3 regions of the Ensifer sp. ENS02 genome follow, and region 1 is predicted to be linked to each of the others. Evidence: predicted binding sites of a transcription regulator. Region 1 holds the regulator's gene; each other region holds the start of a gene.
The links. Region 1 encodes LexA, which represses DNA repair genes until DNA is damaged. Its sites were predicted from a motif close to TGTTCNNNNTGTGTTCNG; they were not measured.
Positions count from the first base shown of each region.

Region 2: the regulator LexA is predicted to act here: its motif matches at 2,269-2,286, upstream of IB262_RS04720 (DNA polymerase IV).
Region 3: the regulator LexA is predicted to act here: its motif matches at 2,909-2,926, upstream of ruvC (crossover junction endodeoxyribonuclease RuvC).

Region 1 covers NZ_JACVAO010000009.1:319,703-324,311, reverse strand. The annotation lists gene IB262_RS21170 (hypothetical protein) at 1-147, opposite strand, end outside; gene IB262_RS21165 (hypothetical protein) at 275-892, opposite strand; gene IB262_RS21160 (hypothetical protein) at 1,231-1,527, shown strand; gene lexA (transcriptional repressor LexA) at 1,764-2,486, shown strand; gene IB262_RS21150 (hypothetical protein) at 2,575-2,907, opposite strand; tRNA gene IB262_RS21145 (tRNA-Cys) at 3,117-3,190, opposite strand; gene IB262_RS21140 (thermonuclease family protein) at 3,343-4,077, opposite strand; gene IB262_RS21135 (hypothetical protein) at 4,299-4,592, opposite strand.
Region 2 covers NZ_JACVAO010000002.1:47,633-52,241, forward strand. The annotation lists gene IB262_RS04700 (PleD family two-component system response regulator) at 1-663, opposite strand, end outside; gene IB262_RS04705 (response regulator) at 681-1,052, opposite strand; gene IB262_RS04710 (DUF3572 domain-containing protein) at 1,209-1,478, shown strand; gene IB262_RS04715 (hypothetical protein) at 1,481-2,122, shown strand; gene IB262_RS04720 (DNA polymerase IV) at 2,290-3,582, shown strand; gene IB262_RS04725 (L,D-transpeptidase family protein) at 3,722-4,609, shown strand, end outside.
Region 3 covers NZ_JACVAO010000008.1:254,464-259,072, reverse strand. The annotation lists gene IB262_RS18775 (metallophosphoesterase) at 1-528, opposite strand, end outside; gene ruvB (Holliday junction branch migration DNA helicase RuvB) at 529-1,572, opposite strand; gene ruvA (Holliday junction branch migration protein RuvA) at 1,669-2,286, opposite strand; gene ruvC (crossover junction endodeoxyribonuclease RuvC) at 2,353-2,865, opposite strand; gene IB262_RS18755 (LLM class flavin-dependent oxidoreductase) at 3,036-4,037, shown strand; gene IB262_RS18750 (HAD hydrolase-like protein) at 4,048-4,609, opposite strand, start outside.

The sequences.
Region 1 (4,609 bases):
GAATACCGACGAGATGAAGCAGGAGCCCTCCATCGAGGTGTCGGATGCAACGGTCCAGCCGTCGACATCCTTCCACTTGATGATTTCGGACTCCTCAGCCGCGGCCGATCCCGCGGCGATCAGACAGCTTACCAATCCGACCAGCAATCTACGCATGCAAAACCCCCGTTTGCCCGCATTTTGATAGGTCCCCCCGTCACTGTCGAGGGTGCCTAGCCGATCCCAGGCAATATTTTAGGAATATTCACCTCTCTGCGGCAAGCGGACGCGCCCATCACATGGCGAAAGGATCTTTCGACGACTTGGTCTGGCCGCCGCCGGCAAAGGGATCGTTGTTCGGCGCATTGCCACCGGCGCCCGCAAAGGGATCGTTCGCCGCTCCCTGACCGCCATTCGGGATCAAGGCGCTCACCGCCTCCTGGCACTTGAACATCTCGCTTACCGCCTTCATCGAATCACGCAGGCTGAGGCTCGCGACGACGCGCCCCTCGAAGGCCAGCGCCAAGGTGTTTTTGCGAACGAATTCGGTAAAGAAGTCGGTGTTGGAAAAGTTGACGACAAGGGCCTTGGCTCCGGTCAGATCAACACCGAACGCAACGGCCGGCCACTGACGACCACGGTCGAGCTGCAAGGCAACATCGTATTCCCGCTGCGGCTCGATGGATTTCCATTCGGCATTGCCGATCGAAAGAAACGCCAGGTTCGTCGATCCCCGCGGATAAAAGCCGATACGAAGGATAGCGCCGGCGTCATAGCTCGTCGCCGCGTAACACGAGCCTCCCAGGGAAGGATCGGATCCCACCGTCCAGGCGTTGATCCGTTTCCAGATATTCGAACGCCCTTCTTCAGCAGACGCCGCTCCAGCCGTGAGCAACAGGCCGAGCACCACCAACGACAATCTATGCATGCAACCACCCCACTTTCCACGCAAAGTTATCTTTTTTTAGAGGCCTGTCGAGACGGTGAAGGCCCTTCCCCGCAGGGATTTTTGCGCGCCCCAGGCCCGATGCGAAAGCTGGCAGCTCCGATGCATTCTCCGCGCCGGTCCATAAAGAACGGCCGAGACGAGGTTGAGATGGAGCGGCTGGCGCAAATCAGCCACAGCCTGCGGGCAAAGAGCTGTTGAACAAGGCAGAGTGATCGCCATGCTTGCTGGACTTCGGAACGAAAGCGCGGTTCACATCGTTTACCACCCCGTAGTCCCACCCCTTCATCAAGTGGACGATCACCGTGCTTGCCGCCCTGCTTCTCGCTTCGATAGTCGCATCGCCCAATATGCCTGACGTCAAGCTCAGTGCCGCGACGGTGGATGAACTCCAGACCGATTTCGAACGGGCCGTGCCGTGCCATCAGATCGATGGACGCAATGTTTGGAAGGGCGCGCTCGCGTTCTACATCCAGTCCTTCGTTTATGACGGCGATACGCCCGTTGCGACCGATGCGGCCGACGCAGTGCTTCCGGAAGACAACAGCGCCGAAACGGTGAAGGAGTTCGAAGACGCCTGCTCGGCCTCGCAAGCGACTTAAGTCTCTCCGCGAAGAGAGCCGCGATTCGTTCGAATCACGCGCGCGACCGGCCTGCCCGGCGCTGTTTTGGGACGCAACCGTCGCCGAAAACCGCCCCGCTCCCGCAAAAGTGACCAATCGCCCCCCACAGAAGCAGCCAATTGCCTGAATTCACGGAATTTTAGGCACTTGCGGAACACATATGGAACAGATAGTGTCTGTTCTTGATTTGTTTCACGCCTCTGGAGCGACGTGCCATGCTGACCCGCAAGCAACAGGAATTGCTTCTGTTCATCCACGAACGCATGAAGGAGTCGGGCGTACCGCCGTCTTTCGATGAAATGAAGGATGCGCTCGACCTGGCGTCGAAGTCCGGCATTCACCGTTTGATCACGGCGCTCGAAGAACGCGGGTTCATTCGCCGGTTGCCGAACCGGGCGCGCGCGCTCGAAGTCATCAAGCTTCCGGAAGCCTACGCCGCCGGCCAGCAACAGCCGCGCAGAGGCTTCTCGCCGAGCGTGATCGAGGGCAGCCTCGGAAAGCCGCCGGCCGCCGCTCCTGCCACGCCGAAGCCGGCGCCGGTCGCCGAAAGCACGTCTGTTTCCGTCCCGGTGATGGGGCGCATCGCTGCCGGCGTGCCGATCTCGGCGATCCAGAACAACACTCATGACATTACCGTCCCGCTCGACATGATCGGCAGCGGCGAGCATTACGCCCTCGAAGTAAAGGGTGATTCGATGATCGAGGCCGGCATCTTCGACGGCGACACGGTGATCATCCGCAACGGCAACTCGGCCAATCCCGGCGACATCATCGTGGCGCTCGTGGACGACGAGGAAGCGACGCTGAAGCGCTTCCGTCGCAAGGGCGCGTCGATTGCGCTCGAAGCGGCCAACCCCGCCTACGAGACGCGCATTTTCGGACCGGATCGCGTGAAGATCCAGGGCAAGCTCGTCGGGCTGATCCGCCGCTACCATTGAATTCCAGGCAGAACGCCGAATCAAAAGAGCCTCGCCACTGAAAGTGGCGAGGCTCTTTCCATTTAAGGCGACCTGAAATCCAGATCGCTTATTCGTGGATCGTGTATTCGCCGAGTTCGCAGAGATCCTGCGTGTCCTCGGTCGTATCGAGGGCCGAGCCTTCCTCGAACTCGAATCGCATGTCGTATTTGCAGACGTCCCGCCCGTCGGCAATGGTGATCTCCATGCTCTCGCCGGGGTTCAGGACCTGCCGACCGAAAACATCGTCTTCCCATTCATTGACGCCGACCGGCGACGTATAGAAATTCGTCAGTACCGCGCCGGTGTTGTTCTTCAGCTGGAAAACCAGGTCGTCCGCGCGCGCCTCAATAGCGGTCGCAGCAAAACACGCCAACGCCGTCAGGATCAGTCTCTTTTTCATTGATGCCATTGCCTCCGTTCTTAATGTTGACGGACGCTACCGATGCGGTTGATCTCAGCGGAGTCATCGTTCCCCCTCTACCGAATTCACCGAAGCGATAAGATCCGACGGAGGCATAGGAGACGTGGCTTGCGCGGACGTGGGGTCGCGAATATTACCGCGCTGCCCTAAGGCAGAACGTCAAACCAAACTTAACGAGGTGAGATTTTTGGAGGCCTCGCCCGGAATTGAACCGGGGTACAAGGATTTGCAGTCCTCTGCGTCACCACTCCGCCACGAGGCCTCACAGCTCGGATAACCAAGCGTTGGCGCGGATTTAGAATGATTGCAGAAAAACCGCAAGAGGCATTTTCTGAAAAACGCGCCGTCGATTTGCAGGACGGATACTTTCCACAGAACGATCGACGATGTCCGCCGATCGTCTCCCAGCTGATCTCAGCACCAGGGCGTCGGGCGCCCTTCCCACGGCCGCACGAGCCCCTCGGAAACGAGTACACGTCCAAGAGATTGGTCACCGCGGGTGACCAGGCGCAGTTTCTCGCCGGCCTTGGCATCTGATCGCCCTCCCGCCGAGATCAGCCTGAAGTCGCCTGCATTCAGCAATTCGCGCAGGCGCTGCTTGGCGTAGAAGCCGCGCGAACGCTCCTTGTCGCAGCTTGCCTGGCGGATTCGCGGCGCATCGACATCGGCGACGTGGATCGTCTCGCCATGGAAGACGAAGGTCGCGCCATCGATCACGCAGTTGTCGTTGCGAATGCCGCAAAAATAGAACTGATCGGTACGGATGGATGCCGTCTTCACCTCTTCATTCGGCCGCACGAGAGGGGTTGGCGGCGTGACGCCGACATTCACCGACGGCACCGGGGCGGCCAGGGCAACCTTCGTCGCCGGGTTGGGCTTCGGATTCGGTTTGTGCCTATCCGCCTGCTGGGCAACGCGCTCCTGCGCTTCAGGAACCGCGCGCTGAGGCTTCGGCTTCGTTTCCGATCGCGATGCAAAGGCCATGACATCGGAAACCACCGGCCAGTGCCGCAACTCGGCGCGATGGTCGTAGACCATGACGCCGCCAAGGGTGAGCGCTGCGGCCAGATACCACGGCGCCATGCCGCCCTGTTTGCTGGTGCTTCGGCCCGAACTGCGGCGTCGACGTTTCGTAGTGGCTTTGGCCATCGGTTCCCATCCTGATTCGAGACCGCATTATGCGTTTGATGGGTTGCCGAAAAGTTTTCGAGGGCACCCCAACAGAGGGGAAGACCGCGAGGAACCGGTCATTCGCCTGCGCGGCCACGGCCCTTGTTGAGAGATTCGGAATTGGTACGTGACGGCCGCGAGGAACCGAAAACTGCCGACCGCCCTGCCTCGACAACAAGATCGTTAAATCGGCGTCCGGCTCAGGAGCCGTTCGAGGAGTTGGCCTTCCCGCGCCAGCGCGCCCACCAGACGGCCAGACGACGACGGCGGCGGCGAACCGAGGGAATGTCGTGGGAAAGCACGATCAGGCCCAACGGTATCATCCAGAAGCCCAGCACGGGCAAGAAACCGAGAAAACCACAAAACACCAGCAGCGAACCCAGCAGGATGCGCAGCAGGGGCGAGTCGGGCAACGCGATACGCCATTTTCCCAGCACGATCTGTCGTGTTTGCGGATCAATGCCGAAATGCGTCTGCTTCCTGTTTTTATTCATCATTCCCTATCCGGCGT
Region 2 (4,609 bases), on a different contig from region 1:
CAGCGAACGCAACTGCGAGCAGAGCCGCAACGGATCGTAGTCGTCGAAATTCGCATTGACGATGACGAGGTCGAAATTGTTCTCCGCCGCCTCGAACAATGCCGCCTGCGGATCGGAGATGACCGAGACCTCGGCAATCGGCTTGAGGGCGCGCTGCAGCCGCTCCTGCGACGAGCCGCGGCCATCGACGAGCAGGACGTTGCCGGGCTCGTCAGGCCGGTCCGCCCGGCCAACATCTTCAAGCCCGATCGTCTGCGCCGTCTGGGCCCGCAGGCGCAGCTCATCGCTGACGTTCTTCAGCCGCACCAGGCTCTTCACCCGCGACATCAGCTGCAGATCGTTGACGGGCTTCGTCAGGAAATCGTCGGCGCCGGCCTTCAGACCTCGCACGCGATCAGAAGGCTGGTCAAGCGCGGTGACCATGACAACCGGGATATGTGCCGTCTTCGGGTTCGCCTTCAGCCGCTCGCAGACTTCGAAACCATCGAGACCGGGCATCATGATATCGAGCAGCACCAGGTCGATGGGCGTCTTTTCGCAGAGCGCCAGGGCGGCATAACCGTCACTGGCCGTCAGCACGTCGAAGTACTCGGCAAGCAACCGGGCTTCGAGCAGCTTCACATTGGCCGGAACGTCATCGACAACAAGAATACGCGCAGTCATATCAATTTTCCCGCCGCTCAGGCATCGCCCAGGTAGGTTTTGATCGTCTCAATGAACTTCGGTACGGAGATCGGCTTGGAGACATAGGCTTCGCACCCGCCTTGGCGGATCCGCTCCTCGTCGCCCTTCATCGCAAAGGCGGTCACGGCGATGACCGGGATGACGTGCAGCTCATCGTCTTCCTTCAACCACTTCGTCACTTCCAGACCGGAAACCTCCGGCAGCTGAATGTCCATGAGAATGAGATCGGGCCGATGCTTGCGCGCGAGCTCGAGCGCCTCCATGCCGTTGCGAGTCTGGATCGTCGCATAGCCGGAGGCCTCAATCAGGTCGCGGAAGAGCTTCATGTTCAGCTCGTTGTCCTCAACAATCATCACCTGTTTGGGCATGTCGATCCCTTGCTGTCCATCGTCACCTTGCAAGTCTCCTCAGGACAATTAACGTGCGGAGCCGACGACTCGACCCATTTCCTCAACGTCAGAGATAGGCCTATTTGGTTGAAAAATAGGTAACTCCGCACGTAAAAACCATACGGGGACAAACCATTGAAGAGCGCCGACGAAATCGCCATCGACATTCTCTCCTGGCTTGCCGGCGAGCCTGAGCTTCTGTCCCGCTTTCTGGCGCTGACCGGCACGGACCCAACGGCGTTGCGCAACGCGATTGCCGAACCCGGCTTCATGGGCGGGCTCGTCGCCTTTCTGATGGACCATGAGCCGACCCTGATGGCATTCTGCACGGCGACCGGTACGGCGCCTGAAGACGTCGTGCGCGCCCATATGGCACTTTCCGGCCACGCAGGCTTCGAGGATTGAGGGTGGCAAACGCGCCGACAGCTCACAGCATCACGCTTGGAAACCGCCCGCTGATCGTCAGCGACATCGATGATGTCGTGCTTGAATTCATCAATCCGTTCAAAGCGTTCCTTGGGAGCTGCGGCCATGTCCTGCTGCCCCGATCGTTTCGCCTGACCGGCAACATCATCACCCACGCGGACGAGCAGCCGGTGACGGAGCCAGAGGTCAAGATCCTGCTCGACACCTTCTACGGCTCGCAGGATCGTTGGCAAACGCCCGCCGCCAAGGTCGTCGAGACCCTGGCCGCATTGTCGGAGGAAGCCGATATCGTCTTTCTGACTGCGATGCCGCCGCAGCACGCCGCCGTTCGTCGCGCTCTTCTTGACCGGCTCGGCCTGCCCTATCCGCTGCTTGCGTCCGAAGAGCCGAAGGGGCCGATCGTCCAAAAACTTCACGGCAGCCGTACCGTCCCCCTCGTCTTCATCGACGACATGCTTCGCAACCTGCGATCGGTGAAGGATCACGCGCCGACCTGCCTGCCGATAAACCTCATGGCCGACTCGGAGTTCAAGGCGCTCGCGCCGAAGCTCGACGCCGACATCCGCGCCGTCGCAGACTGGCCGGAGGCAGCCGCAGCCATTCGCGCGCACTTCCGCGGCTAGCCCGGATCGGCTGTCCGTCGGCGCAAATTCAGCCGCGCCGGCGCTGCGAAAGACGCGCACGGTGATCCTTTTCAACGGCGACAATTGCATTGTGATTTCCAATCGCGCCTCCTTGAGACTCGCTAGAGTAGAGCTTAAGGTCGCAATGTTCAATATTTGTTCCCGATATGCTCGACAGCGCTGCTCACTCTCCAGGCTTCTGCCGCGACTGCCTCAAGGAACAGGCGGCGTCGGTGCGGCGCTGCCTTGCCTGCGGCAGCCCGCGCATTCTGCGGCATGCGGAGCTCTATGACCTGACGCTGGCGCACATCGACTGCGACGCCTTCTATGCCTCGATCGAGAAGCGCGACAACCCGGAGCTTGCGGACAAGCCGGTGATCATCGGCGGCGGCAAGCGCGGCGTGGTCTCCACCGCCTGCTACGTCGCCCGCATTCACGGCGTGCGCTCGGCCATGCCGATGTTCAAGGCGCTGGAAGCCTGCCCCCAGGCCATCGTCATCAAGCCCAATATGGAGAAATACGCCCGCGTCGGCCGCGAGGTGCGCACGCTGATGCAGGAACTGACCCCGCTGGTGCAGCCGCTGTCGATCGACGAAGCCTTCCTCGAACTCAGCGGCACGGAGCGGCTGCATCACGATCCGCCGGCACGCACGCTCGCGCGGCTCGCCCGCCGGATCGAGCAGGAAATCGGCATCACCGTCTCGGTCGGCCTCTCCTACTGCAAGTTTCTCGCCAAGGTGGCGTCCGACCTGCAAAAACCGCGCGGCTTTTCCGTCATCGGCCAAGCCGAGGCGCTGGAGTTCCTGCGCGAGAAGCCGGTGACCCTGATCTGGGGCGTCGGCAAGGCCTTTGCCGCCACGCTGGAGCGTGACGGCGTGCGCACGATCGGGCAATTGCAGACCATGGAGGAAGGCGACCTGATGCGGCGCTATGGCACCATGGGGCAGCGGCTCTTTCGCCTATCGCGCGGGCTCGACGAAAGAGCGGTCGAAATCGACGGCGAAGCCAAGAGCGTTTCCGCAGAGACGACGTTCAACGAGGATATCGCGCGCTATGACGACCTGGTCACGCATCTGCGGCGCCTCAGCGAGCAAGTGGCCCACCGGCTGCGAAAGTCGGAACTCGCCGGCCAGACGGTCGTTCTCAAGCTCAAAACCGCCGACTTCAAGATCCGCACCCGCAACCGGCGCCTGGATAGCCCTACCCGCCTTGCCGACCGCATTTTCCGCATCGGCCTGCAACTTCTCGAAAAAGAGGCGGACGGAACGAAGTATCGGCTGATCGGCATCGGCGTCAGCGATCTCTCCGCCCCGGATCTCGCCGATCCGCCCGATCTCGTCGATCCCGCGGCCACCAGGCGCGCTGCGGCCGAGGACGCGATCAACAAGCTGCGCGACAAATTCGGCAAGGCGAGCGTCGAAACCGGCTACACTTTCGGCACCAGAAAACGCGATCCGTGAGACCGCAAGCGTGCTTGCCCGAGCAGGCACGCTTCGCAAAGCGATCACGCAACCTTGATCGACAGCCCACACAGCAGGATGAATTCCTTAAAGATTGAAGGCTAGGTTTGTTCGCCAAGTCACGTGTTGGGTTGAGTGTATGGTATCGCGTTTCGCTCTCACCGCCAGCGTCGTCGCACTGCTTTTGTCGCCGGCTACCGGCTTTGCAGGCAGTCGCGGGCCGCTGCAGATCATCGTCTCGAAAGATCAGCAATCGCTCGTCGTCTATGACGGCGACGCTGTCATTGCGACATCACCGGTCTCGACCGGCAAGGCGGGCCACGCGACGCCATCGGGCATCTTTTCTATCCTGGAAAAGCGGCGTCATCACAAATCGAACATCTATTCGAACGCTCCGATGCCGTTCATGCAGCGGCTCACCTGGTCGGGCATTGCTCTGCATGGCTCCAACCATGTGCCGGACTATCCGGCGTCCCATGGCTGCGTGCGGTTGCCGAGCGAATTTGCTGCCTCGCTCTACAAGTTGACCGAGCGCGGCGTGCACGTGCTGATCTCCGACCGGCAGATAACGCCCTTGGAGGTCAAGAGCGCCCTACTCTTCCGCCCGGCCCCGATCGATCTCCAGCCGCCGCTTTCCGACGTGCCGCTCAGACCGGCGATCAGCCAGGCCGGCGATGCGCCGGTGGAAGTGGCGATGCGGGAGCCGCCCGGCGGCGCCAATTCGGCGCGATCCACCGAGGAGCCGATCCGTATCCTGATCACCCGCAGCGATACCCGCGACACCATGCGCGAGGTTCAGACGTCCCTGGATTTCCTCGGCTACGCGCCGGGCGCGATCGACGGCCATGCCGGGCCGGCGACGATTGCGGCCCTGCGTGCCTTCCAGGCAAGCGAAGGCATCGACGGCGACGGCAAGCTGACACCGGACCTGACCGACCGGCTCCTGCGCAAGGCCGGACGTACGCCGCCGCAAAACGGCAAGATCCTCGTGCGGCAAGGGTTCAAGCCGCTCTTTGAAGCCGGGCTT
Region 3 (4,609 bases), on a different contig from region 1:
AGCGATCCAGAAGCCCTGCCCCTCCTTCTCCAGTCTCACCGCCCGGTTGCTATAGACGTTGATGCCGACGTCCTGCAGCGCCTTGTGCCCGAAGGTCGGCCCGCCGCCGTTCTTCTGCGCGGTCCGGTCTTCCCACCAGTCATGATTGCCCATGACCGCGTGGACGCCGAGCGGCGCCTCGAGTGTGGCCAGCGCCTTCGACCATTCGCTGGAATGCACATAGCTGGTGACGAGGTTCATGCCGGCCACATAGTCGCCGAGCAGCAGCGTGATATCGCCGCCAAGGCTGTTGGCCTGCCGGCAGATCGAAGCGATACGGCTTGCCGGCATCCAGGGCTCGCACGCGTGGATGTCGGTGAGCACGACGGCGCGCAGCTTGAGGCCTGGTGTCCAATTGGGTGGCGTCAGTTTGTATCGGGTGACGTTCAGCCGGGCCAGAGGTTCGACGGCAAAGGCGTAGCCGCCCAGTGCCGCCATGCTGACGATACCGCCGCCGATCAGTTTCAACAATCCGCGGCGGCTGATCATCTAGTCGTCGTCCTCTAATGTCAGGCGAAACTGGGTCGCCTCCATCTCCCTGGGGGGATTAAGGCCGATATGTTTCCAGGCATTGGCGGTCAAAATACGGCCGCGCGGCGTGCGTTGGATGAAGCCCTGCTGGATCAGATAGGGCTCGATGATGTCTTCGATCGCATCACGCGGCTCCGAAAGGCCCGCAGCGATGGTCTCGATGCCGACGGGACCGCCGCCAAAGTTCTGCGCGATCATGAAGAGGTAGCGCCGGTCGAGCTGGTCGAGGCCCATATTGTCGACGAGCAGCCGCGTCAGCGCCTCGTCCGCGAGCTCCTTGGTCACGGCTTCGGCACGCGCCACTTCGGCGAAGTCGCGCACCCGGCGCAACAGCCGGCCAGCGATGCGCGGCGTACCGCGGGCGCGGCGGGCGATCTCGCGGGCGCCGTCGTCGGTCATGCCGAGGCCCATCAGCCGGGCGCCACGCCGGACGATCGATTCCAGCTCTTCGACCGTGTAGAAATTGAGCCGCACCGGAATGCCGAAACGGTCGCGAAGCGGCGTCGTCAGAAGCCCGAGGCGGGTGGTTGCCGCCACCAGCGTGAACTTCGACAGGTCGATCTTCACCGACCGCGCCGCCGGGCCTTCGCCGATGATGAGGTCGAGCTGGAAGTCCTCCATCGCAGGATAGAGGATTTCCTCGACGGCCGGATTGAGCCGGTGGATTTCGTCGATGAAGAGCACGTCGCGCTCTTCGAGATTGGTGAGCAGGGCCGCGAGATCGCCGGCCTTGGCGATCACAGGGCCGGAAGTCGAGCGGAAATTGACGCCGAGCTCCTTGGCCATGATCTGCGCCAGCGTCGTCTTGCCGAGCCCGGGAGGGCCGACGAAGAGCACGTGGTCCAGCGCCTCGCCGCGGTTTTTCGCCGCCTCGATGAAGATCTTCAGGTTGGCGCGCGCTTCCGCCTGGCCGGTAAAGTCATCCAGCGTCTGCGGGCGCATGGTCGCATCGAGGTCTTCACCGCGCTTTTCCGGCGTTATCAGGCGTGCGGCGTCAGTCATGCGTTCGTTCCATTCGGTCGGGCAGCTCAGCGCTGCAACCCGTCATCATGCCGGGCACGATGCGTTCTGCCTTCTGTGCCCAGCCAAGGCAAGCGTTCATCGCGCCAGTTCTTTCAGGCCAAGGCGAATGAGCTTGGCGCTGTCGCCGCCTTCGCCGCCGTTCTTCAAGGCCGCCGCAACGGCATTGGCCGCCTGGTCGCGCGAGTAGCCGAGATTGGTGAGCGCCGAAACCGCATCGGAAACCGGCGCGGAGGCGACGCCTTCGCCAAGCTCCTGCTTGAGGCCGATCGAGGCCGACATCTCGCCGGCGAAGGACGGCGCCTTGTTCTTCAGTTCCGTGACGATGCGCACCGCCACCTTGGGCCCGACACCGGGCGCACGGGAGACGGAGGTCTTGTCCTGCAGCGCGATCGCATTGGCCAATTCCCCCGGCGTCAGGGTGGAAAGCACGGCCAGCGCCACTTTCGAGCCGACCCCCTGCACGCTCTGCAACAGCCGGAACCATTCCCGCTCCAGCGCCGTCAGGAAGCCGAACAGCTTCAACTGGTCTTCGCGCACATACGTCTCGATGAAGAGCACCGCCGCCTCGCCCGCCGATCCGAGCCTGGACAGCGTGCGCGCCGAACAAAAGGCAACGTAGCCGACGCCATGCACATCGAGCACGACGTGATCCTCGGCGATCTCGTCGATGGTACCCTTCAATTTGCCGATCATGTGGCGTCTCTCGCGGTGGGTTCTGGATGGTCATCGGACCATCGGAAATTATCGTGTCGGGCGCAACTACGCCATCAATGCGGCAAGCCGGCTCGTCACCGATTGCCGGTTGTGGGCATGGCAGATAGCGATCGCCAGTGCGTCCGCCGCATCGTTGCCCTTGAACTCGGCCTTCGGCATCAGAACCTTCAGCATCATGTGGATCTGCTGCTTCTCGCCATGGCCGACACCGATCACCGCCTTCTTGACCGCGTTCGGCGCATATTCGGCGACCCTGAGGCCTGCGCGTGCCGGCACCAGCATGGCGATGCCGCGCGCCTGGCCGAGTTTCAGCGTCGCTGTCGCGTCCTTGTTGACGAAGGTCTGCTCCACCGCCGCCTCGTGTGGCTGATAGCTGTGCACCACCTCGGCAAGGCCGTCATGCAGCTGGCAAAGTCTGGAGGCGAGGTCCATGTCACCATCCGACGTCACCGTGCCCGAGGCGACGAAACGCAACGAATTGCCGAGCGTCTCGATGATGCCCCAGCCGGTACGACGGAGCCCCGGATCGATGCCGATGATGCGAATCGTGGTCTGCATGAATTTCACCCTATGATGTCAGTCCGGACGCTGCCAGCAAAAAGTGAACAAAACAAAAACATACGCACAGTTGAGGCGCGGCCTCAGGTTTTCTTCGGCACCGCCCTTGGATTGAGGAAAATTGAGCTTACATAGCCTTGCATCAATTTCTCTCAATAAAGGCCTTTGCCATGGCGACTTTCTCCGTCCTCGATCTTTCCCCGATCACTGAAGGCGGCAGCGTCGCCCAATCGCTGGAGAATTCGCGCCGTCTGGCCCAGGCGGCCGAGGAGAACGGCTACACCCGCTTCTGGCTGGCCGAACATCACGGCATGAAGGGCATCGCCAGTGCGGCGACCTCGATCGTGATCTCGCACGTGGCGGCAGCGACGAAGACGATCCGTGTCGGCTCCGGCGGCATCATGCTGCCGAACCACTCGCCGCTTGTCATCGCCGAACAGTTCGGAACGCTCGCCGCCCTCTACCCCGGCCGCATCGACCTCGGCCTCGGCCGTGCGCCCGGAACCGACATGCGCACCGCCCAGGCCCTCCGACGCAACATGGAGGCGAGCGGCAACAACTTCCCGAACGACGTCGTCGAACTGCAGGCACTGCTCGGCCCCGTCGCCGAGGACCAGAAGATCATCGCCGTGCCCGGCGCCGACACCAATGTGCCGATCTGGCTGCTCGGCTCAAGCCATTTCAGCGCCCATCTCGCCGGCATGCTCGGCCTGCCCTTCGCCTTCGCCTCGCATTTCGCGCCGGACATGCTGCTCTCGGCGCTGGAGATCTACCGCGAGCGCTTTACCCCCTCCGAGACCCTTGCCAAGCCGCAGGTGATGGTCGGCGTCATGGGGGTTGCCGCCGATACGGACGAGGAGGCGAACTACCTCTTCACCTCCATGCAGCAATCCTTCGTGGCCCTGCGCCGCAACGCGCGCGGGCAGTTTCCGCCGCCGGTCCAGTCGATGGATGGGCTTTGGAGCTATGACGAGAAGATCTTCGTCGACCATTCGATGATGTATGCGGTGGTCGGAGGGCCAGAGACGATCCGGCGCAAGATCGGGGCGTTCCTCGAGCAGACAAAGGCCGACGAACTGATCATCTCCATGCCGATCTTCGACATGCAGGCGCGGCTGAATTCGCTTCGCCTCTTCGCCGACGCCCAGCGCGATCTCGCCAAGGCGGCGTAAAGCCGGCCGATCAGATCGCCCCGAAAGCGGGTGCGATCTCTTCCAGATTGGCAAAGAACCGATCCGGCCCGAGCCCTTGCAGGAAGACCGGGTCGGCATAGCCCCAGGCAACCGCACCGGCCGCCACGCCCGCCTTTCGCGCCGCATCGATATCGCGCGCCTCGTCGCCGATCGCCAGGATGCGAGCCGCATCGAGGCCGGAGTGCCGGATCGCACGCTTGAAGTGCTGTGCCTTGCCGAAAAGCGCGGCACCGCATTCGAAGAGATCAATCGTCGCTGCCGCTTCGCCGAGTGCGGCGCGAATACCCTGCTCCGCGTTCGAACTCACGATCGCAATGCCGATGCCCGCCGCCTTCAATTTCCAGAGAAGCTCAGCGGCGCCCGGAAACAGCCGGACGCTTGCCGCTTCAGTCGCCATAGCACGGCGCATGAAGGTGGCGATCTGCGGCAGTTTCCAAACGGGCACGCCGAGATGCGCGATGATCTCGCGGCTGCCCATGGTGCGCAACGACTGGAACTCCTCGACCGAGAGTTCGCGGAAGCCGTAGCGCCGTGCAGCCGCGTTGCACGCC